Regions from separate parts of the Plantibacter sp. CFBP 8775 genome, predicted to be linked through region 1. Evidence: predicted binding sites of a transcription regulator. Region 1 holds the regulator's gene; the other holds the start of a gene.

The links. Region 1 encodes HrcA, which represses chaperone genes, less so after heat shock. Its sites were predicted from a motif close to TTNGCACTCGNNNNNNNCGAGTGCNAA; they were not measured.
Region 2: groL (chaperonin GroEL) is a predicted target of HrcA. The motif match lies at 8,890-8,916, and genes of this name have one in related genera.

Annotation. Positions count from the first base shown of each region.
Region 1 is NZ_JACYNV010000001.1:2,092,333-2,102,558, forward strand. It holds gene IFR14_RS09925 (ComEC/Rec2 family competence protein) at 1-27, shown strand, start outside; gene holA (DNA polymerase III subunit delta) at 93-1,148, shown strand; gene rpsT (30S ribosomal protein S20) at 1,330-1,590, opposite strand; gene lepA (translation elongation factor 4) at 1,810-3,660, shown strand; gene IFR14_RS09945 (DUF1990 family protein) at 3,657-4,301, shown strand; gene hemW (radical SAM family heme chaperone HemW) at 4,312-5,538, shown strand; gene IFR14_RS20885 (DUF4870 domain-containing protein) at 5,608-6,165, opposite strand; gene hrcA (heat-inducible transcriptional repressor HrcA) at 6,382-7,404, shown strand; gene dnaJ (molecular chaperone DnaJ) at 7,459-8,580, shown strand; gene IFR14_RS09970 (16S rRNA (uracil(1498)-N(3))-methyltransferase) at 8,582-9,319, shown strand; gene IFR14_RS09975 (HIT domain-containing protein) at 9,370-9,723, shown strand; gene IFR14_RS09980 (PhoH family protein) at 9,800-10,226, shown strand, end outside.
Region 2 is NZ_JACYNV010000001.1:1,535,115-1,545,340, forward strand. It holds gene cysS (cysteine--tRNA ligase) at 1-187, shown strand, start outside; gene rlmB (23S rRNA (guanosine(2251)-2'-O)-methyltransferase RlmB) at 177-1,187, shown strand; gene IFR14_RS07320 (DUF4032 domain-containing protein) at 1,283-2,563, opposite strand; gene IFR14_RS07325 (ABC transporter ATP-binding protein) at 2,668-3,777, opposite strand; gene IFR14_RS07330 (DsbA family protein) at 4,034-5,002, shown strand; tRNA gene IFR14_RS07335 (tRNA-Thr) at 5,049-5,124, shown strand; gene IFR14_RS07340 (DMT family transporter) at 5,185-6,141, shown strand; gene IFR14_RS07345 (nitroreductase family protein) at 6,176-6,724, opposite strand; gene msrB (peptide-methionine (R)-S-oxide reductase MsrB) at 6,721-7,140, opposite strand; gene IFR14_RS07355 (DUF3263 domain-containing protein) at 7,364-7,666, shown strand; gene IFR14_RS07360 (LytR C-terminal domain-containing protein) at 7,688-8,260, shown strand; gene IFR14_RS07365 (cold-shock protein) at 8,546-8,749, shown strand; gene groL (chaperonin GroEL) at 8,954-10,226, shown strand, end outside.

The DNA of each region.
Region 1 (10,226 bases):
CGCGTGTGGTCGGAGCGCGGCGGGTGAGCCGCCGACCGCCCCGCTTGGCGTCGGCGGTCGCCGGTAGACTCGGACGGTCGAGAGGAGCCGCTGTGGCTGCACCACGTTCCGCCGGTCGCGGCAAGGCCAAGACGGCGGCCAAAGCCTCGGCGGCGATCCCGCAGCTCGGCTGGTCGGAGATCCGCCCGGCGCCGATCGTGTTGGTGACCGGCACGGAGTCCTTCCTCGCCGACCGGGCGATCCGCCGGCTGCGCGACTTCCTCGTCTCCGAAGACCCCTCGCTCGAGGTCAACGACGTCGCCGCCGACAGCTACGCCCCTGGGGAGCTGCTCACGGTCGCGAGCCCGTCGCTCTTCGGCGAGCCCCGGCTCGTCCGCGTCAGCCAGGTCGAGAAGTGTTCCGACCAGTTCCTCACCGAAGCCATCCGGTATCTCGAAGCACCGCCGGAGGGCGCCTACCTCGTGCTGCGGCACAACGGAGGCGTGCGCGGCAAGAAGCTGCTCGACGCCATCCGCTCAGGCGCCGGTGGCGGTGTCGAGATCGTCTGCACCGAACTCAAGCGGGACAGCGACAAGGCCGACTTCGCTGCGGCGGAGTTCAAGACGGCGGGTCGTCGCATCACGCCCCAGGCGCTCCGGGCGCTCGTCGGCGCCTTCTCCGACGACCTCGCCGAGCTCGCAGCCGCGTGCAGTCAGCTCATGGCCGACGCGTCGGAGGAGATCACCGAGCAGACGGTCAACAAGTACTACGGCGGTCGACTCGAGACGAGCGCGTTCGACGTCGCCGACGCCGCGATCGCCGGACGACACGGGGAAGCACTGCTCGCCCTGCGGCAGGCGCTCGACTCCGGTGCCGACCCCGTACCGATCGTCGCCGCGTTCGCGATGAAGATCCGCACGATGGCCAAGGTGTCGTCGGCGCGTGGCGGGTCCGGGCAGATCGCCCAGCAGTTCGGCCTCGCACCGTGGCAGGTCGACCGCGCCCGTCGGGACCTGTCCGGCTGGACGGACGCCGGCATCGGCCGCGTGGTGCAGATGCTCGCCGAGACCGACGCCGGCGTGAAGGGCGCGAGCCGCGACCCGGTGTTCGCGCTCGAGCGGCTCGTCGGTGTCATCGCGGCACGCGGGGTCGATTTGTCGGAGCGGTAGCCTGCCGAGCGGGCCGTGGCGGCGGGCGGGATGCCCTTCGACAAGCTCAGGGACCGGTTGTGTGCTCAGGGACCGGTTGTGTGCTCAGGGACCGATTGTGTGCTCAGGGACCGGTGTGCTCCGGGAACGCGAAAGGCCCCGCACGTTCCGAGGAACGCCGGGGCCTTGCAGCTGGCGTCGCTTAGAGCGCGTTGACCTGCTTGGCGATGGCCGACTTGCGGTTCGCTGCCTGGTTCTCGTGGATGACGCCCTTGCTCACGGCCTTGTCGAGCTTCTTCGAGGCGAGCTTGAGCGCGGACTCAGCCTGAGCCTTGTCGCCGGCGACGACGGCCTCACGGGTTGCGCGGATGGCGGTCTTCAGCTGGCTCTTGACGGCCTTGTTGCGCTCGTTGGCCTTCTTGTTGGTGCCGATGCGCTTGATCTGCGACTTGATGTTTGCCACGTTGGGTCAACTTTCGGTTCGAGGAAATGATGTTCGGTGCCGTCGGACGGAAGAGGGCGTCTTCAAGCGAGTTCTCGTGTGGTCTCAACTCACACGCAAGCCAACAGGCAACATTACCAGTCGGGCTGAGTTCTGGCAATCCAGGGTACCGCAGCGCGGGTGCTCCCCGCCGTGGGACAATGAGGGTTGCCCGATTCCACCCCTGACCCCGAGGAACGCGTGAGCCCCCAAGCAGTGAAGGCCCTCGAGCCGGCATCGACCGACCCGGCGTTCATCCGGAACTTCTGCATCATCGCCCACATCGACCACGGCAAGTCGACCCTGGCGGACCGCATGTTGCAGATCACCGGCGTCGTCTCGGACCGCGACATGCGGGCGCAGTACCTCGACCGCATGGACATCGAGCGCGAGCGCGGCATCACCATCAAGAGCCAGGCCGTGCGCATGCCGTGGTCGCTCAACGGCGAGACCTTCGCGCTCAACATGATCGACACCCCCGGGCACGTCGACTTCACCTACGAGGTCTCGCGGTCGCTCGCCGCGTGCGAGGGTGCGATCCTCCTCGTCGACGCCGCACAGGGTATCGAGGCGCAGACACTCGCGAACCTCTATCTCGCCCTCGAGAACGACCTCGAGATCATCCCGGTGCTCAACAAGATCGACCTCCCGGCGGCAGACCCCGACAAGTACGCGAAGGAGCTCGCGAGCCTCATCGGCGGCAAGCCCGAAGACGTCCTGCGGGTGTCCGGCAAGACCGGCATGGGTGTCGAGGACCTCCTCGACCGCGTCGTCGGCCGCATCCCGAACCCCGTGGGCGACCCGGACGCACCCACGCGCGCCATGATCTTCGACTCCGTCTACGACACCTACCGCGGCGTCGTCACCTACGTCCGCATGATCGACGGCCAGCTGAGTCCGCGTGAGCGCATCCAGATGATGTCGACGCGCGCGGTGCACGACCTCCTCGAGATCGGCGTCAGTTCGCCCGAGCCGACGCCAACGAAGGGCCTCGGCGTCGGTGAGGTGGGCTACCTCATCACCGGTGTGAAAGACGTCCGGCAGTCGAAGGTCGGCGACACCGTCACGACCGCGGTAAAACCGGCGACCGACGCCCTCCCGGGCTACACCGACCCGAAGCCGATGGTCTTCTCCGGTCTGTACCCCATCGACGGCAGCGACTACCCGATCCTCCGCGACGCGCTCGACAAGCTGAAGCTCTCCGACGCTTCGCTCAACTACGAGCCGGAGACCTCCGTCGCCCTCGGCTTCGGGTTCCGCGTCGGCTTCCTCGGCCTCCTGCACCTCGAGATCGTGACCGAGCGGTTGCAGCGCGAGTTCGACCTCGACCTCATCGCCACGGCACCGTCGGTCACCTACGAGGTGAAGACGGAGGACAAGCAGGTCGTCACCGTCACGAACCCGAGCGAGTTCCCCTCCGGGAAGATCCTCGAGGTGTCGGAGCCGATGGTCAAGGTGGGCATCCTCGCCCCCAAGGATTACGTCGGCACCATCATGGAGCTCTGCCAGAGCCGCCGCGGCGCCCTGCTCGGCATGGAGTACCTCGGCGAGGACCGCGTCGAACTGCGGTACACGATGCCGCTCGGTGAGATCGTGTTCGACTTCTTCGACCACCTGAAGAGCCGCACGCAGGGGTACGCATCGCTCGACTACGAGCCCTCCGGCCAGCAGGCCGCGGATCTCGTGAAGGTCGACATCCTCCTGCAGGGCGACCAGGTCGACGCGTTCAGCGCCATCGTCCACCGCGAGAAGGCGTACGCCTACGGTGTGCTCATGACCGAGCGGCTGAAGAAGCTCATCCCGCGCCAGCAGTTCGAGGTGCCGATCCAGGCCGCCATCGGTGCGCGGATCATCGCCCGCGAGTCGGTCCGTGCCATGCGCAAGGACGTCCTGGCCAAGTGCTACGGCGGTGACATCACCCGCAAGCGCAAGCTCCTCGAGAAGCAGAAGGAGGGCAAGAAGCGGATGAAGATGGTCGGCAAGGTCGAGGTGCCTCAGGAGGCGTTCATCGCAGCGCTCTCCGGGGACGTGGAGACGAAGGACAAGAAGTGAACGCACGACGCAGTTCGTTCGAGGATGAGGCGGTCGACTACGCGGCCGTCGGCGCCACCCAGCGGACCGACCTCATGCAGTACCCGCCGGAGGGCTACGTGCCGTCGGAGGACGAATTCCGCCTCGGGAGCGGTGAGGAGCGGTTCGCCCTCGCGAGCAGCGCCCTCCTCACCTGGGGACTGCACCGCTCGAGCGGCGTGGAGATCTCCGAGGTGCACCCCGGCACGGGCGTGCAGTACGGCGGCATCGCCTTCGCCGAGGACGGTACGCCGCTGGAACCCATCGAGACGCACCAAGAGCAGCGCTTCGCCGAGGACGGCACGCCGTTCATCACGCCGGGCACGACGGTCGTCTTCGCCGGCACCGTCGGCGGGGAACCGCTCGTCGGGCCGCATCGCGTCATCTCCGTCACCGAGGAGCCGGGTCACGTGAGCCTGGCCATCGGCACGATGGAGGGCGATCCGGAGAGCGGTGAGCAGTCCTTCACGATCGAGCAGCGCGAGGACGACTCCGTCTGGATCGTCGTGCGCTCGTTCTTCCGCCCGACGAAGGGTGCCGCGAAGCTCGTCGGCTCCAAGCGCCGCCGCAAGACCATGAACGACGCCTACCTCCGCGCACTCCTGCCGTCGCGCGGCGTCTGAGCGACGGACCGTGCCGAGCGCCCTCCCACTCGCCGATCCGGCCCCGTCCGACGGACTCCTCCCGGAGACGGCGGCCGTCGGTGCCCACGAACGCAACTTCGGGGTCTACCTGCACGTCCCGTTCTGCCGGGTCAGATGCGGCTACTGCGACTTCAACACCTACACGGCGACCGAGCTCCGAGGCGCGAAGCAATCGGACTACGCCGACGAGGCGGTCGCGGAACTCCGCTTCGGCAAGTCCGTCCTGGCGTCGTCGACCGTCCCCGACCGACCGGTATCGACCGTGTTCTTCGGTGGCGGGACACCGACCCTCCTTCCCGCTGACGACCTGGTCCGGATGCTCCGCGGCGTGACGGACAACTTCGACCTCGCGCTCGGCGCCGAAGTGACGACCGAGGCGAACCCCGACTCCGTCGACGCCGCCTATCTCCGCACGCTCGCCGAAGCCGGATTCACCCGGGTGTCCTTCGGGATGCAGTCCGCGGTGCCGAGTGTGCTCGCCACCCTCGAGCGCACGCACGATCCGGCTCGGGTGCCGCTCGTCGTGCAGTGGGCCCGCGAGGCCGGCCTCGGCGTCAGCCTGGACCTCATCTACGGGACGCCGGGGGAGACCCTGGCCGACTGGCGCGTCTCACTCGAGACGGCGATCGCCTGCGCTCCGGACCACGTGTCGGCCTATTCGCTCATCGTCGAACCCGGGACGAAACTCGCGCGCCAGATCCGCTCGGGCGTGGTGGGGACCCCCGACGAAGACCTGCAGGCCGACATGTACGAGCTCGCCGACGATCTCCTTACCGAGGCCGGCTACGGCTGGTACGAGGTCAGCAACTGGGCGACCGACGACACGCACCGCTCCCGGCACAACCTCTCCTACTGGACCGGCGAGGACTGGTGGGGTGTCGGCCCGGGCTCGCACAGTCACGTCGGCGGGGTGCGCTGGTGGAACGTCAAGCACCCGGCGGCCTACGCCCAGCGGATCGCGGCGGGGGAGTCGCCGGCCGCCGGCCGGGAGACCCTGGACGACGAGACGCGGGAACTCGAACGCATCCTGCTGCTCACCCGCACGCGGGACGGCATCCCGATCCGGACGCTCGCCCCCGAGGCTCGCACGGCGGTGGCCGGGCTCATCGCCGAGGAACTGGTCGACGCACGGCAGGCCTTGCTCGGACGGCTGGAGCTCACGCGCCGCGGACGGCTCCTCGCCGACGCGGTCGTCCGCCGTCTGGTCGGCGACTGACCCTGCCCGAGGCGCAGAACAGCCCCGCCCGGCGGACCGGACGGGGCTGTTCTCTTGCGACTCGACGGATCAGGCCTTGATGAACTGGATCGTGAGCGGGTAGCTGTACAGCTCGCCCTTGTTCGCCTTGATCGCGGCGATGATGCTGAACACGATCACGACGACGTACACGGCGATGATGATGAACAGACCCACGACGACGATCGTCAGGATCGAGCCGACCACCAGCGCGATCAGCATCGTCAGCTGGAAGTTCAGCGCGGTGAGCGTGTGCGCCTTGATGAACGGGCCGCGGTCCTTGAGGACCAGGTAGCCGATCAGCGGCGGGATGAATCCGAAGAAGATCCCACCGATGTGGATGAGCGTCGACCAGAGCTTCTCGTCCGACGGGCTCATGGGCTGAGCGGCGGCGTACGGCTGCTGGTACTGCGGGGCGCCTGCGGGCGGCGGCGGGTAGGAGCCTGCAGCGGGCGGCGGCGGCGCGTAGCCACCGGCGGGCGGGGGCGGGTAGGCGCCTGCGGGCGGCTGCTGCGGAGCTGCGGGAGGGGGCGTCGCGCCGTCTCCTGCAGGCGGAACCGACCCGCCCTTCGCTGGGTCGACGGGCGGCTGAGCGTTCGGATCGGACATCTTCGCACCTTTCACGGAGAGTGATATTCAATTGGTCCAGCTGAGCGTATCGCACCAGGTGTTGCTCATCAGGGACCCACGCCTGCGGCCAACGGTATTCCCGCGGCACAGGGCCGCGCAAGGGACGGCTGCGCGGAGGCCACGATATGATTGGCAGTCAGGGTCTTCGAGTGCTGATGGTCGGTGCTCCGAGGTGGATGACGGGAGGAGATCGAGATGGTGTCGGATCGCGGTCTCGAAGTGCTCCGCGTCATCGTGCAGGACTACGTCGCCTCGCGTGAGCCCGTCGGTTCCAAGACGATCGTCGACCGCCACTCCTTCGGGGTCTCCGCAGCCACCATCCGCAACGACATGGCGCAGCTCGAGGACGAAGAGCTCATCGCCGCTCCCCACACCTCTTCCGGCCGGGTGCCGACCGACAAGGGCTACCGGATGTTCGTCGACCACCTGGCCGACCGCCGTCCGCTCAACAACGCCCAACGGACGGCGATCGAGACCTTCCTCGGCGCGTCCGGCGACCTCGATGAGGTCCTGCACCGCACGGTGCGGCTGCTGTCGCAGCTGACGAACCAGGTCGCGCTCGTCCAGTACCCGATGTTCTCCCGGGCACGTGTTCGGCATCTCGAATTGGTGAGCGTCACCCCGAACCGTGTGCTCGCGGTCATCATCCTCGACAACGGCCGCGTCGAGCAGCGGCTCATCGAGACCGAGAGCCCGGTCGACGACGACCTCATCTCGCGGCTCCGCTCGCTGTGCAACGAGGCGGTCGCGGGCCGTCCACTCCTCGACGCCCACGACGCGATCGGCGACGTCCCCGCCGACATCGCCGACCTCGACCGCGCGGCCGCCGTCCGCATCGTCGACGCGGTGCGCGAGCAGCTGTCGGCGCAGCGCCAGGACCGCCTCGTCATGGCCGGCGCCGCCAACCTCGCCCGCACCGAGGACGACTTCCCCGGCAGCATCTATCCGGTCCTGGACGCCATCGAGCAGCAGGTCGTGCTGCTCCGGCTCTTCGGTGAGATGGAGTCCGAGCGCGACAGCGTGGTCGCCAGCATCGGGCGGGAGAACGCGTCGTTCGGCCTCGAGACCACGAGTGTCCTCGCCGGGAACTACCGTTCCTCTGGTGGCGAAATCGCCCGGCTCGGCGTCCTCGGCCCCACGAGAATGGACTACGCGAGCAACATGGCTGCGGTCCGCGCCGTCGCCAGGTACCTCTCGCGCATCCTCGACGCCGAGTGACGCATCCTCGTCGCGTCCCCCAACACCTTCCGCACCTCGAACGAAAGGCCCTCAGTGGCTGACTACCCCGACCACTACGCAGCACTCGGTGTCGCCAAGGAGGCGACGCCCGAAGAGATCAAGAAGGCGTACCGCCGCCTCGCACGCGAACTGCACCCCGACGTGAACCCGGGTTCCGACGCCTCGGAACGGTTCAAGGAGGTCACGCACGCCTACGACGTGCTGAGCGACCCCAAGCAACGCCAGCAGTACGACCTCGGTCCGCAGGCGGGTGGGTTCGGTGGCGGCGACGCCGGGTTCGGCGGCTTCGGCGACATCTTCGACACCTTCTTCGGCGGGGGCGGCCAGCAGCGCGGACCCAAGTCCCGTCGCGCACGCGGGGAGGACGCCCTGTTGCGCGTCGAGCTCGACCTCGACGAGGTCATCTTCGGCACCCACCGCGACCTCGAGGTCGACACCGCCGTGCTCTGCAGCACCTGCAACGGCTCCTGCTGCCAGCCCGGCACCTCACCGGTGACCTGCGACATCTGTCACGGCACCGGCTCCATCCAGCGGGCCGTCCGCTCGCTGCTCGGCAACGTCATGACCTCGGCGCCCTGCGGCACCTGCCGCGGCTACGGCACGATCATCGCGACCCCGTGCGTCACCTGCCAGGGTCAGGGTCGGCTCCGTGCTCGCCGCACCGTCTCGGTCGACATCCCGGCCGGTGTCGACACCGGTCTGCGTCTGCAGATGCCGGGGAGCGGCGAGGTGGGCCCGGCCGGCGGCCCGAACGGCGACCTCTACCTCGAGATGAAGGTCAAGCACCACGACGTCTTCAGCCGCGACGGCGACGACCTGTTGTGCACGCTCGAAGTCCCGATGACCGACGCCATCCTCGGCCGCCAGGTCACCGTCCACGCGCTCGACGGCGACGTCGAGGTCGAGCTGCGACCGGGCGTGCAGAGCTCGGAGGTCATCACGGTCAAGGACCGCGGCGTCACCCGCCTCCGCGGGAACAGCCGGGGCGACCTCAAGATAGGCGTCCAGGTCGTCACCCCGACGAAGCTCGACCACCGCGAACGCGAGCTGATCAAGAGCTTCGCCTCGGGACGACGCCAGGGTGCTCCGGCGCTCGCGCAGTTCCAGCAGGGCCTGTTCGCGAAGATCCGCGACCGCTTCCACGGCGTCGGTTGAGATGAGTTCGCTGTACCTCCGCGAGGATCTCGAATCGACCGGTGTCGGCGACTCGGTGACCCTCCGCGGGCCCGAGGCGAAGCACGCCGTCGCCGTGAGCAGGCTGCGGGTCGGCGAGACCACCTCGATCGGCAACGGCCGGGGCCTGATCGCGACCGGACCGGTCGTGCGAAGCGAGCCGGGCGAGTTGGAGATCCGCGTCGAATCGGTCGTGGTGCACCCGGAGAACCGTCCCGGGCTCGTCCTCGTGCAGGCGCTGGCTAAGGGCGATCGCGACGAACTCGCCATCCAGGCGGCGACCGAGCTGGGTGTCGACCGCATCGTCCCCTGGAGCGCCGAGCGCAGCATCTCCAGGTGGCAGGGCGACAAAGCGGTCAAGGGCCGTGCGCGCTGGCAGCTCATCGTGCGCGAGGCGTCGAAGCAGTCGATCCGCGCCCGGGTGCCCGAGGTGGCCGAGGTCGTCGACACCCGAGGACTCTCGGCGATCGTCGCCGGCCGGACCGTCCTCGTGCTCGAACCCAGCGCGGCACTCGCGCTCTCGGAGCTCGACCCGTCGGCACTGCTCGCCGAGGAACTCGTCCTCGTCGTCGGTCCGGAGGGCGGCATCTCGCCGGCGGAGCGAGAGCGGCTCGAAGCGGCCGGCGCGATCGAGGTCCGGATCGGCTCCGGCGTCCTGCGCACCTCGACGGCAGGGCCTGCGGCGATCGCCGCGCTCAACGTGTTGCTCGGTCGGTGGTGACGATCCACCAGCCCGCGCATGAGGCCGCCACGAACCTTAGACTGGTGGACATGAGTGAAGCACCGTCGGTATTCAGCCGCATCGTGTCGGGGGAGATCCCGACGACCCTCCTCGCCGAGACCGATCGGGTGATCGCGTTCGCCGACATCGCACCGCAGGCGCCCGTGCACCTCCTCGTCGTCCCGAAGACCGCCGAGTACCGCGACGTCGTGGAGTTGGCCGCTGGCGACCCTTCCTTGCTCGCTGAGATGGTCGAGGTGGCGTCGTCGCTTGCGAAGGAGCACACGGGTGGCGAGTTCCGACTCGTCTTCAACACCGGCGAGTCCGCCGGGCAGACGGTCTTCCACGTGCACGCGCATGTCCTCGGCGGTTCCCTGCAGGAGGGCACCCTTGGCGGAGCCTGAGTCCTCGAACCCAGACCGACCCGCCGCTGCGCGGACGGATGAGGTCGAGCACGTCCTCCTGGTGGACGGGCTCGCCATGGTCCGTCTCCTCGGCCCACAGGACCGCCTCCTGACGACCGTCGAGCGTGAACACCCCGGTGTCTCGGTGCACGTGCGCGGCAATGAGATCACCATCACCGGCCCGGCGCCGCAGGCCGACGCCGCCAGACGACTCGTAGAGGAACTCATCACCATGGTCCGAGAAGGACACGACCCGGGGCCGGCGGAGGTCAGCACCTCCGCCCGCATGCTCGGGCAGGACGGCTCGGCCTCCCCGTCGGAGGTGCTCGGGCAGGTCATCCTCACCTCGCGTGGCAAGACGATCAAGGCGAAGACCGTCGGGCAGCGGGCGTACGTGGACGCGATCGACGAGAACACGATCGTGTTCGGCATCGGCCCCGCTGGTACCGGCAAGACGTACCTCGCGATGGCGAAGGCGGTGCAGGCTCTGCAGCGCAAGGAGG
Region 2 (10,226 bases), 560 kb from region 1:
GGGCACCGACCCCGTCACTCACCGATCCCTGTCCGCACTCGTCGAGCGTCTGCTCGTCGATCGCGCGGACGCCAGGGTCGCCAAGGACTTCGCAGCGGCCGACCGGATCCGCGACGAACTCACAGCGGCTGGGATCACCATCGAAGACACCCCGTCCGGAGCACATTGGAGTATCAGTGGCAAGTAAGCCTTCCCGCCCGACCGGGCCGAAGAAAGCGAAGAAGGGTCCCACCAAGGGCACCGGTGGCCTCGGCCGCAAGGCGCTCGAGGGTCGTGGACCGACGCCCAAGGCCGAGGACCGCGCCTGGCACCCCGCCGGCAAGCGGAAGGCCGCGCAGGAGCGCTACGCGGCTTCCGGCGGCACCGGCAAGCCAAGGCAGGCGGCCGGCCAGAACGGACGCCCGTCCACGAACGGCCGGACCAAGCAGAAGTCGAGCGACGAGTCCGAGGTCGTCACCGGCCGCAACTCCGTCCTCGAAGCGCTCCGCGCGAAGATCCCGGCCACCACGCTGTACGTCGCGACCCGCATCGAGATGGACGACCGGGTGAAGGAGGCGCTCAGCATCGCCACCCGACGCGGGATCCCGGTGCTCGAGGTCATGCGTCCGGAGCTCGACCGCATGGCCGGGTTCGACGGTGTGCACCAGGGCCTCGCCATCAAGGTGCCGCCCTACGAGTACGCGCACCCCATGGAGTTGCTCGACCAGGTCATCGCCCGTGGCGAGAACCCGTTGTTCATCGCCCTCGACGGCATCACCGACCCCCGGAACCTGGGCGCGATCATCCGGTCGACCGCAGCCTTCGGCGGTCACGGAGTGATCCTGCCGCAGCGCCGGAGCGTGGGCCTCACCGCCTCCGCGTGGAAGACTTCGGCAGGAGCGGCGGCTCGGACGCCGGTCGCGATGGCAGCCAACCTCACCCAGACGCTCAAGGCGTTCAAGGAGCGCGGCGTCTTCGTCATCGGTCTCGATGGCGACGGCGACGTCTCCCTTCCCGGGCTCGAACTCGCCGACCAGCCGATCCTCGTGGTCGTCGGCAGCGAGGGCAAGGGCCTGTCGCGCCTCGTCACCGAGACCTGCGACGCGGTCGTGTCGATCCCGATCTCGGCCTCGACTGAATCGCTCAACGCCGGGATCGCGGCCAGCGTGACGCTGTACGAGATCGCGCGCCGCCGTAACGCCGAGTAGGCGACCGGCGGACGCGCCGCACGAACGAGACAGGCCCTCGGAACGGATCTCCGTTCCGAGGGCCTGTCTGTCGTCAGCCGAAGTGACGGACCCGATCAGACCAGGTCTCGCCAGTCGACCGGTCCGGTCATGGCGGCGGGGATGCTGATCGCCTCGGTCGGCGGCACGATCATGGTCGCCTCGTCGCGGCGGTGCCGCAGGACGGTGTTCACGTAGGAACCCACGGCTTCCGCCAGAGGGATGTCGCGACCCTCGTTCTGCGCGAGGAACCAGCGATGTTCCAGGAGCTGGTGGAAGATCTCGGCGGGCTCGAGCTTGCCGCGGAGTTCGCGCGGGATCGCCTTCACCACCGGCTCGAACACGCGGATGAGCCATTCGTGCGCCGCCATCTCCTCGTCGAACCCGTCCTTCCCGAACGAGGCCGAGTAGGCGTCGAGGTCGTTGAGCAGTCGCCTCGCCTGGTTCTCGCCGGCGTCGAGGCCGGTGAGCCGCAGGAGTCGGCGTTGGTGATGCCCGGCGTCGACGACCTTCGGCTGGATCCGCACGGTCGAGCCCTCGTCGGTCGTCTTGATCGCGAGTTCCTCGATGTCGAAGCCGAGTTCGTTCAGGCGGTGGACGCGCTCGGTGATGCGCCAGCGCTCGGACGCGTCGAACGACTCGGAGCCCGTGAGCTCCTTCCAGAGGGACCGGTAGGCGGCGACGATGCCGTTGCTCACGGTGACGGGGTCGAGTTCGGCGTCCGCGCGTCCGCCGGCCTCGAGATCGAGGAGCTCGCCGGCGATGTTCACCCGGGCGATCTCGAGGTCGTTCTCACGCTGCCCGTTCGACAGGCCGCCCTCGTAGAGCTTGCCCGTCTCGGCGTCGACGAGATAGGCCGCGAAGGCGCCCGCGTCGCGCCGGAAGAGCGTGTTCGACAGCGACACGTCGCCCCAGAAGAAGCCGACGATGTGCAGACGGACGAGGAGGACGGCAAGCGCGTCGACGAGGCGGGTCGCGGTGTCGGGCCGGAGGGTGCCCTGGAAGAGTGCACGGTAGGGGAGTGAGAACTTCAGGTGCCGCGTCACGAGCACGCTCGGCAGCTCGCGGCCCTTGCGGTCGCTCCGGTTCGTGATGACCGCGAGCGGGTCGACGCAGGGGATGTCGAGGCGCTGCAGCGTGCGCAGCATGTCGTACTCGCCCTTCGCCATCTCCGCGGTCGTCTCCTTGACGGCGATGACGTAGCCGGACAGGTTCGCGAACCGGACCAGGTGGCGCGAGATGCCCTTCGGGAGCGAGGCGATGGCCTCATTCGGCCAGTTCTCGAGGGGGAGCTCCCAGGGGAGGTCGAGCAGCGCCGGGTCGACGGTGGCAGCGGTGATGTTCAATGCGCCGGACATGGTGCGGAGCGCTCCTCGGGGATCGTCGTGCTGAGACTGGACATGCGAAAACGACGATGGCCGAGCGATCGGAGACCGACCGCTCGACCATCGTCGGCGGGAAACTAGATCGAGGAGGACACGACCGGCTTGTTGCCCAGACGCTCACCCGATGCCGAGTCGAACGCGTGCACGTGGTGCGGCGTCGGCGCGAGGAACACCGTGTCGCCGATGTGTGCGTGGTTGCGACCGTCGACGCGGGCGACGATGTCGGTGCGCTTGCCGGAGACGTCGGTGTGGCCGTACAGGTAGCCGTCGGCGCCGAGCTCCTCGACGAGGTCGACGGTCACCTCGATGCCGGAGCCCGAGTTGCTGGACACGGTGATGTCCTCGGGGCGCACGCCGACCGTGACGTTCTTCGACGGTGCGGCATCGGTGATCTCGCGCTCGACCGGGATGATGAAGCCGCCGAGCTTGATGCCGCCGTCGGCGATCTCACCCTCGAACAGGTTCATGGCCGGGCTGCCGATGAAGCCGGCGACGAAGACGTTGTTCGGCTTCTCGTAGAGGTCGCGCGGGGTGCCGACCTGCTGCAGGATGCCGTCCTTGAGGACCGCGATGCGGTCGCCCATGGTGAGCGCCTCGGTCTGGTCGTGGGTGACGTAGACGGTGGTGACGCCGAGACGACGCTGCAGCGACGCGATCTGGGTGCGGGTCTGGACGCGGAGCTTGGCGTCGAGGTTCGACAGCGGCTCGTCCATGAGGAAGACCTGGGGCTGACGGACGATGGCTCGACCCATCGCGACGCGCTGACGCTGACCACCGGAGAGCGCCTTCGGCTTGCGGGTCAGGTAGTCCTCGAGGTCGAGGAGCTTGGCGGCTTCGAGCACGCGGGTGGCACGCTCTTCCTTGCCGACACCGGCGATCTTGAGCGCGAAGCCCATGTTCTCGGCGACGGTCATGTGCGGGTAGAGCGCGTAGTTCTGGAACACCATCGCGATGTCGCGGTCCTTCGGCGGCACGTCGGTGACGTCGCGGTCGCCGATGAAGATGTGGCCGTCGTTGACCTCTTCGAGGCCCGCGAGCATGCGGAGGGAGGTGGACTTGCCGCAGCCGGACGGGCCGACGAGGACGAGGAATTCGCCGTCGGCGACCTCGAGGTTCAGCTTGTCGACCGCGGGGCGGGTGCCACCCGGGTAGAAACGGGTTGCGTTGTCGAACGTCACAGACGCCATGGTTGTTCTCCTTCACCGGCAGGTACGTGCCGGACGATCCGTTGTGAATGGACGCGAACCCGTCATCGATGGCCGGTTCGCCGTTCCAGTATGCCACGACCACCTGTGAATGGAAGGTCCAGCGACCAGCGGATCTCTCGGTGGACGCACAGCCGGCTCCCGGCCTGGTTTGGGCCTCTCTCAGGCGGCAGGTCTACGATTACTCTGTTTGGCGCTGCCTCGTCTCCGCAGCGCGAGCCCCCCGAAACGAGGATCAATGTCTGGCGCTGGATCGCAGAACCGACCGACCAAGAACGAACGACGCGACGCGGCACGCGAGAAGGCGCGGGTGCTGCGCGAGCAGCAGAAGCGCCGCGACCGCCGCAACCGGGTGCTGCTTCAGGGCGGCATCGTGCTCGGTGCGCTCGCGATCGTGGCGGTGGTGGCGGTCATCATCGTGACGTCGATCAAGCCCGCCGGACCGGTCCCGACCGCGGCGAAGAACGACGGCTTCACCGTCTCCGCCGGCTTGCAGCTGGTCGGAGCCCCGGCCAGTGCGTCCACGCCGACGCCGAGCGCGACCGATCCGGCCGCCCCCGCGGAGCCCGCCCCGGCTGAGACGCCGGCAGCCACCGAGACCCCCGCCGCCGACGGCGTCGAGATCTCCGTCTACCAGGACTTCCTCTGCCCCTACTGCGGTCAGTTCGAGACCACGAACGCGGAGCAGGTCAAGGGCTGGCTCGAGGCCGGCGCCGCGACGTACACGGTGCACCCCCTCGCAACGCTGAGCAACTTGTCGCTCGGGACGCAGTACTCGCTGCGCGCTTCGAACGCGGCCGCCTGCGTCGCGGAGTACTCGCCGAACGACTTCTTCTCCTTCAACACCGCACTGTTCGAGAACCAGCCCAAGGAGAACACCGAGGGCCTGACCGACGCCGAGCTGAAGTCGATCGCCAAGGGCGTCATCTCCGGCGGCGAGAAGAAGATCAACGCCTGCATCGACGACGGCACCTACAAGTCGTGGGTGAAGGACTCGACCGACCGTGCGCGCAGCGGCCCGCTGCCCGGCACCGACGTCGCCAAGGTCGAGGGGACGCCGACCATCCTGGTGAACGGCAAGCAGTACACGGGTTCGCTCACCGATGCCGAGCAGTTCGCGGCCTTCGTCCTCGCCGTCTCGAGCGAGAGCTACTCCACCGGAACGCCGACGCCGGGTGCCAGCGAGTCGCCCGTGACCAACGGCTGATCCGCCGTCATCGTAGGATGGACGGGACCGGGGCCAGCCCCTGTCGGCCGACGTGGCGCAATTGGTAGCGCAACGCTCTTGTAAAGCGTAGGTTACGGGTTCAAGTCCCGTCGTCGGCTCCAGCCGAGAACCGCCCGCTCAGCCTGCTGAGTGGGCGGTTCCTCATTGGAAGGAACCCTCCCGTGACCCGTGTCCCAGCGCCGCTCGCGCTCCTCATCGCCGTCGTCAGCGGTGCCTTCATCGCGGTGCAGGCCCGGTTGAACGGCGAGCTCGGCGCGCGACTCGGCGATGGGTTCACCGCAGCTGCGATCTCGTTCGGCGGCGGGTTGATCATCCTCACCGTCGGACTGGCGCTGTCCCGTACCGGTCGTCGCGGTCTCTCCACGGTGGCCGGTGCCGTCCGACGCAGGGAGATGCCCTGGTGGACGGTGCTCGGTGGGTGTGCCGGCGCGTTCCTCGTGCTCTCGCAGGGGCTCACCGCCGCCACGCTCGGCGTCGCCCTCTTCACGGTCGCGGTCGTCGCCGGCCAGACGGCGAGCGGACTCGTGCTCGACCGGATCGGTTTCGGCCCGGGAGGTGTCGTCGGGTTCAGCGTCCAGCGCGTCCTCGGGGCGGTCGTCGCCCTCGTCGCAGTCGGCGTCGCGGTCTCGGGCGAGCTCGGCGGGAGCATCCCACTCGGACTGCTCGTCCTCCCGCTCCTCGCCGGCATCGGGATCGGCTGGCAGCAGGCGGTCAACGGACGGGTCAAGATGCGGGCGCAGAGCACGCTCGCCGCCACGTTCATCAACTTCATCGTGGGAACGGTCGTGCTGGTCATCGCCGCCGTGCTCCACGCGGTCATCGTGGCGCCGCCCGGACCGCTCCCGGGGGAGTGGTGGCTCTACCTCGGCGGCCCGATCGGATGCGTGTTCATCGCCGTGGCGGCGTTCCTCGTGCAGCACACGGGCGTGCTCATCCTCGGCCTCGGCACGGTGGCCGGTCAGACCCTGAGTGCGCTCGCCCTCGACCTGCTCCTGCCCACCGACGACGGCGGCGTGCATGTCGCGACGGTCATCGGGACACTCCTCGCGTTCGCCGCCGTGGCGATCGCATCGGCGCGGTTCAGGCGTCGCCCCACGGCATCGTCAACCGCCGACTGAGTCGAGCCGTCGGATGCCGTGAGCGACTCCGTCCTCAGGGCATGGAGCTGAGGTGCGCCTTCGCGTTGATCGTCTTGCGGCGCCCTGTGCGAGCGTTACCCGGCTTCCCTCCGACGTACAACCAGCCGAGGAGCTCCTCGCCCTTCTTCAGACCGTGTGCCTTCCGGACCGCTTTGGCGCGAGTGGCGCCGCCCGTGCGCCAGAACACGCCCCACCCGGCGTCGTCGAGCAGGAGGCTGACCATGTGGGCCACTCCGGCCGCGACCGCCTCCTGCTCCCAGGCGGGCACCTTCGACTTCTTCACGCTGACGACGACCGCGAGCAACAGGGGCGCGCGGAGCGGCTTCGTCGAGGGCTTCGAGTCGCCCTCCGCCTTCGCGAGCGCCCGGCCGAGCTTCACCCGGTCGTCGCCGCGGAGGGTGATGACCCGCCACGGACGCAGGGCACTGTGGTCGGCCACTCGACCGGCCGCCCCGAGGACCTCGAGGAGTTCCGCGTCACTCGGAGCGACGTCGGTGACCTTGGACCACGAACGGCGCCCGGCGACGGCGGCGAGGACTGGACGCTCGACCGGTTCGGTCACTCCGTCGGCTCGGCGGTGTCGGCCGCGGCGAAGTTGAGCGCGATCGAGTTCATGCAGTAGCGGTCGCCGGTGGGCGTCCCGAAGCCGTCGTCGAACACGTGGCCGAGGTGCGAGCCGCAGTTGGCGCACCGGACCTCGGTACGCACCATGCCGAGGGTGCGGTCCTCGATGAGCTGCACCGCCTCGGGGTTCACGGACTCGTAGAAGCTCGGCCATCCACAGCCGGAATCGAACTTGGTACCACTCTTGAAGAGTTCGGCGTTGCAGGCGGCACAGGTGTAGAGGCCCGCGCGCGACTCGTCGAGGAGCTCACCGGTCCAGGCCCGCTCGGTCGCCGCTCCGCGGAGGACCTGATACTGCTCCGGCGTGAGTTCCTCGCGCCACTGCTCATCGGTCTTCGACACGTCGTACGTCATGCTGCTCCATTCGTCTCGGTCATCCTACGTGCGGGGCTGCCTCGTGCATGCGGCTCCCGACGTATTCCATAACACTGCACCGAGCCTGATCCTTCCCGGTGAACGTCGGCCCTCGCCGGGGTGGATGCGGCCCGGCGGGCATCGGCTGAATAGACTTGGACGACGGCGGACCGGAGCATGACTCCACGGTCGCCGCATCGGCACCGATCGGCAGGAGATGAGCATGCAGCCAGCGTCGCGCACGCCTGCCGATGACGACGCGTCGACGCCGACGGGAGGCCTCGACCAGCGCGAGCTCGAGATCCTCGAGTTCGAGTCCCACTGGATGCAGCACGTCGGGGCCAAGGAGGCCGCCATCCGCGACCGCTTCGCCCTGTCCCCGGCCCGGTACTACCAACTGCTCGGCGCGCTCATCGACTCGCCGTCCGCCCTCGCCCACGACCCCATGCTGATCAAGCGGCTGCAGCGCACCCGCGACGCCCGACTCTCGGCGCGAGGAGCCTCGGCTCCCCGCACCGACGGCTGAGCAGCTCTCGGAGACCACACCATGGCTGAATCCTTCCCGCCCGACCGCTTCGACGAGGTCCCCGACCTCAAGCGCGTCGGCGCGCACCGTGCCCCTGCTCCCAAGGGACGCGGCTGGATCGCCTTCCTCGTCGCCGTGGTCGCCACGCTCGTACTCGTGGGGGTCGGCACCTTCGCCCTGTTCGGGTTGAACGACCGGATCGACTTCTTCGGCGGCTCGCAGAGCCCGAGCGCCACGCTCACGCCGACCCCCACCCCGACCGAGGCTGCCCCCGTCGTCGACCCCGCGGCCAGCATCCTCGTCCTGAACGGCACACCCACCGCCGGCCTCGCCGCATCGGCGGCGGCAGCGATCGCGGCTGCCGGCTTCACGCAGCAGATCGGGACGAGCGACGCCAGCACGGAGGACGTCACGACGAGCGGCGTCTACTACCAGGATCCGTCGCAGGAGGGCGTCGCCCGCGCCATCGCGAACGCGCTCGGCGGCATCCCGATCCAGATCACGGACACGTACGCGATCCCCGTCGAGGAGGGCGAGGCGCCGGTCCTCCGCATCGTCGTCGTGGTCGGCGCGGACTACCAGCCTGCCGCCTGAGCGCGGCTGGAGCGGGTCGATCGCTCGGGTCGCCGGCACGCCGTGTTTCCGGAGTGTTTCCTCCATGTTGAGTTGTCGTATCACTCCGCCCCGTTTGTCGATTTCGGGGTGAATCCGCGCGGTGCTCCGGATTAGTATCTGGAACTGGCCGCTCATCCCGTCCCGTCTCGACTCGCCCCCGGGTCCACTTCGGCGCAGGGTGGTCACCGGGGTCCCGATCCCGGATGGCAGGTCCGGGTTCGGCAACAGTCGATGCCTGCGAGCACGCAGCAATGGGAGTATGAAATGGCGAACGGAACCGTCAAGTGGTTCAACGCTGAGAAGGGCTTCGGCTTCATCACGGTCGACGACGGTGGACAGGATGTCTTCGTCCACTACTCGGCGATCGACATGAGCGGCTACAAGTCCTTGGAAGAGGGCCAGGCGGTCGTCTTCGAGGTCGGCACTGGAGCAAAGGGGCCTCAGGCCGAGGGTGTGCGCCTGGCGTAGCCGCTGATCAGGTACGCGATTCCTGCGACGCCGTCCACTTCGGTGGGCGGCGTCGTTCGTCGTTCCGGGGCTGTTCCCGGGAGTTCGCTCAGGGCGCCGGTGCTCACTTGCACTCCCACCCCCTGAGTGCCAGAATCGACTTAGCACTCGTACTCATTGAGTGCTAACAACGTTCATGACGTCCGGGAGGGACGAAAAACACACATGGCTAAGATCATTGCTTTCGACGAGGAGGCCCGTCGCGGCCTCGAGCGTGGACTGAACATTCTTGCTGACACGGTCAAGGTCACCCTTGGGCCGCGCGGTCGCAACGTTGTCCTCGAGAAGAAGTGGGGCGCCCCCACGATCACCAACGACGGCGTGTCCATCGCCAAGGAGATCGAACTCGACGACCCGTACGAGAAGATCGGCGCGGAGCTCGTCAAGGAGGTCGCCAAGAAGACCGACGACGTCGCCGGCGACGGCACCACCACGGCGACCGTGCTGGCACAGGCGCTCGTCCGCGAGGGCCTCCGCAACGTCGCCGCAGGCGCCGACCCCATCAGCCTCAAGCGCGGCATCGAGAAGGCCGTCGAGGCCGTCACGGTCGAGCTCATCGCCAACGCCAAGGAGGTGGAGACCAAGGAGGAGATCGCTGCGACCGCTTCCATCTCCGCCGGCGACACCACCATCGGCGAGATCATCGCCGAGGCGATCGACAAGGTCGGCAAGGAGGGCGTCGTCACCGTTGAGGAGTCGAACACCTTCGGCACCGAGCTCGAGCTCACCGAGGGCATGCGCTTCGACAAGGGCTACCTGTCGCAGTACTTCGTGACAGACCCCGACCGCCAGGAAGCGGTGTTCGAGGACCCCTACATCCTCATCGCCAACCAGAAGATCTCCGCGATCAAGGACCTCCTGCCGATCGTCGACCAGGTCATCCAGTCGGGCAAGCAGCTCCTCATCATCGCTGAGGACGTCGACGGCGAAGCTCTCGCGACGCTCGTCGTCAACAAGATCCGTGGCATCTTCAAGTCCGTCGCCGTCAAGGCTCCGGGCTTCGGCGACCGCCGCAAGGCTCAGCTGCAGGACATCGCCATCCTCACCGGTGGCCAGGTCATCTCCGAGGAGGTCGGCCTCAAGCTCGAGACCGTTACCCTCGACCTGCTCGGCCGTGCTCGCAAGGTCGTCATCACCAAGGATGAGACCACCATCGTCGAGGGTGCCGGCGACGCCGACGCCATCGCCGGTCGTGTCTCGCAGATCCGCAAGGAGATCGACAACACCGACAGCGACTACGACCGCGAGAAGCTCCAGGAGCGTCTCGCCAAGCTCGCGGGCGGTGTTGCGGTCATCAAGGCCGGTGCAGCGACCGAGGTCGAGCTCAAGGAGCGCAAGCACCGCATCGAGGACGCCGTTCGCAACGCGAAGGCTGCCGTCGAAGAGGGCATCGTCGCCGGTGGTGGCGTCGCCCTGATCCAGGCTGGCAAGACCGCGT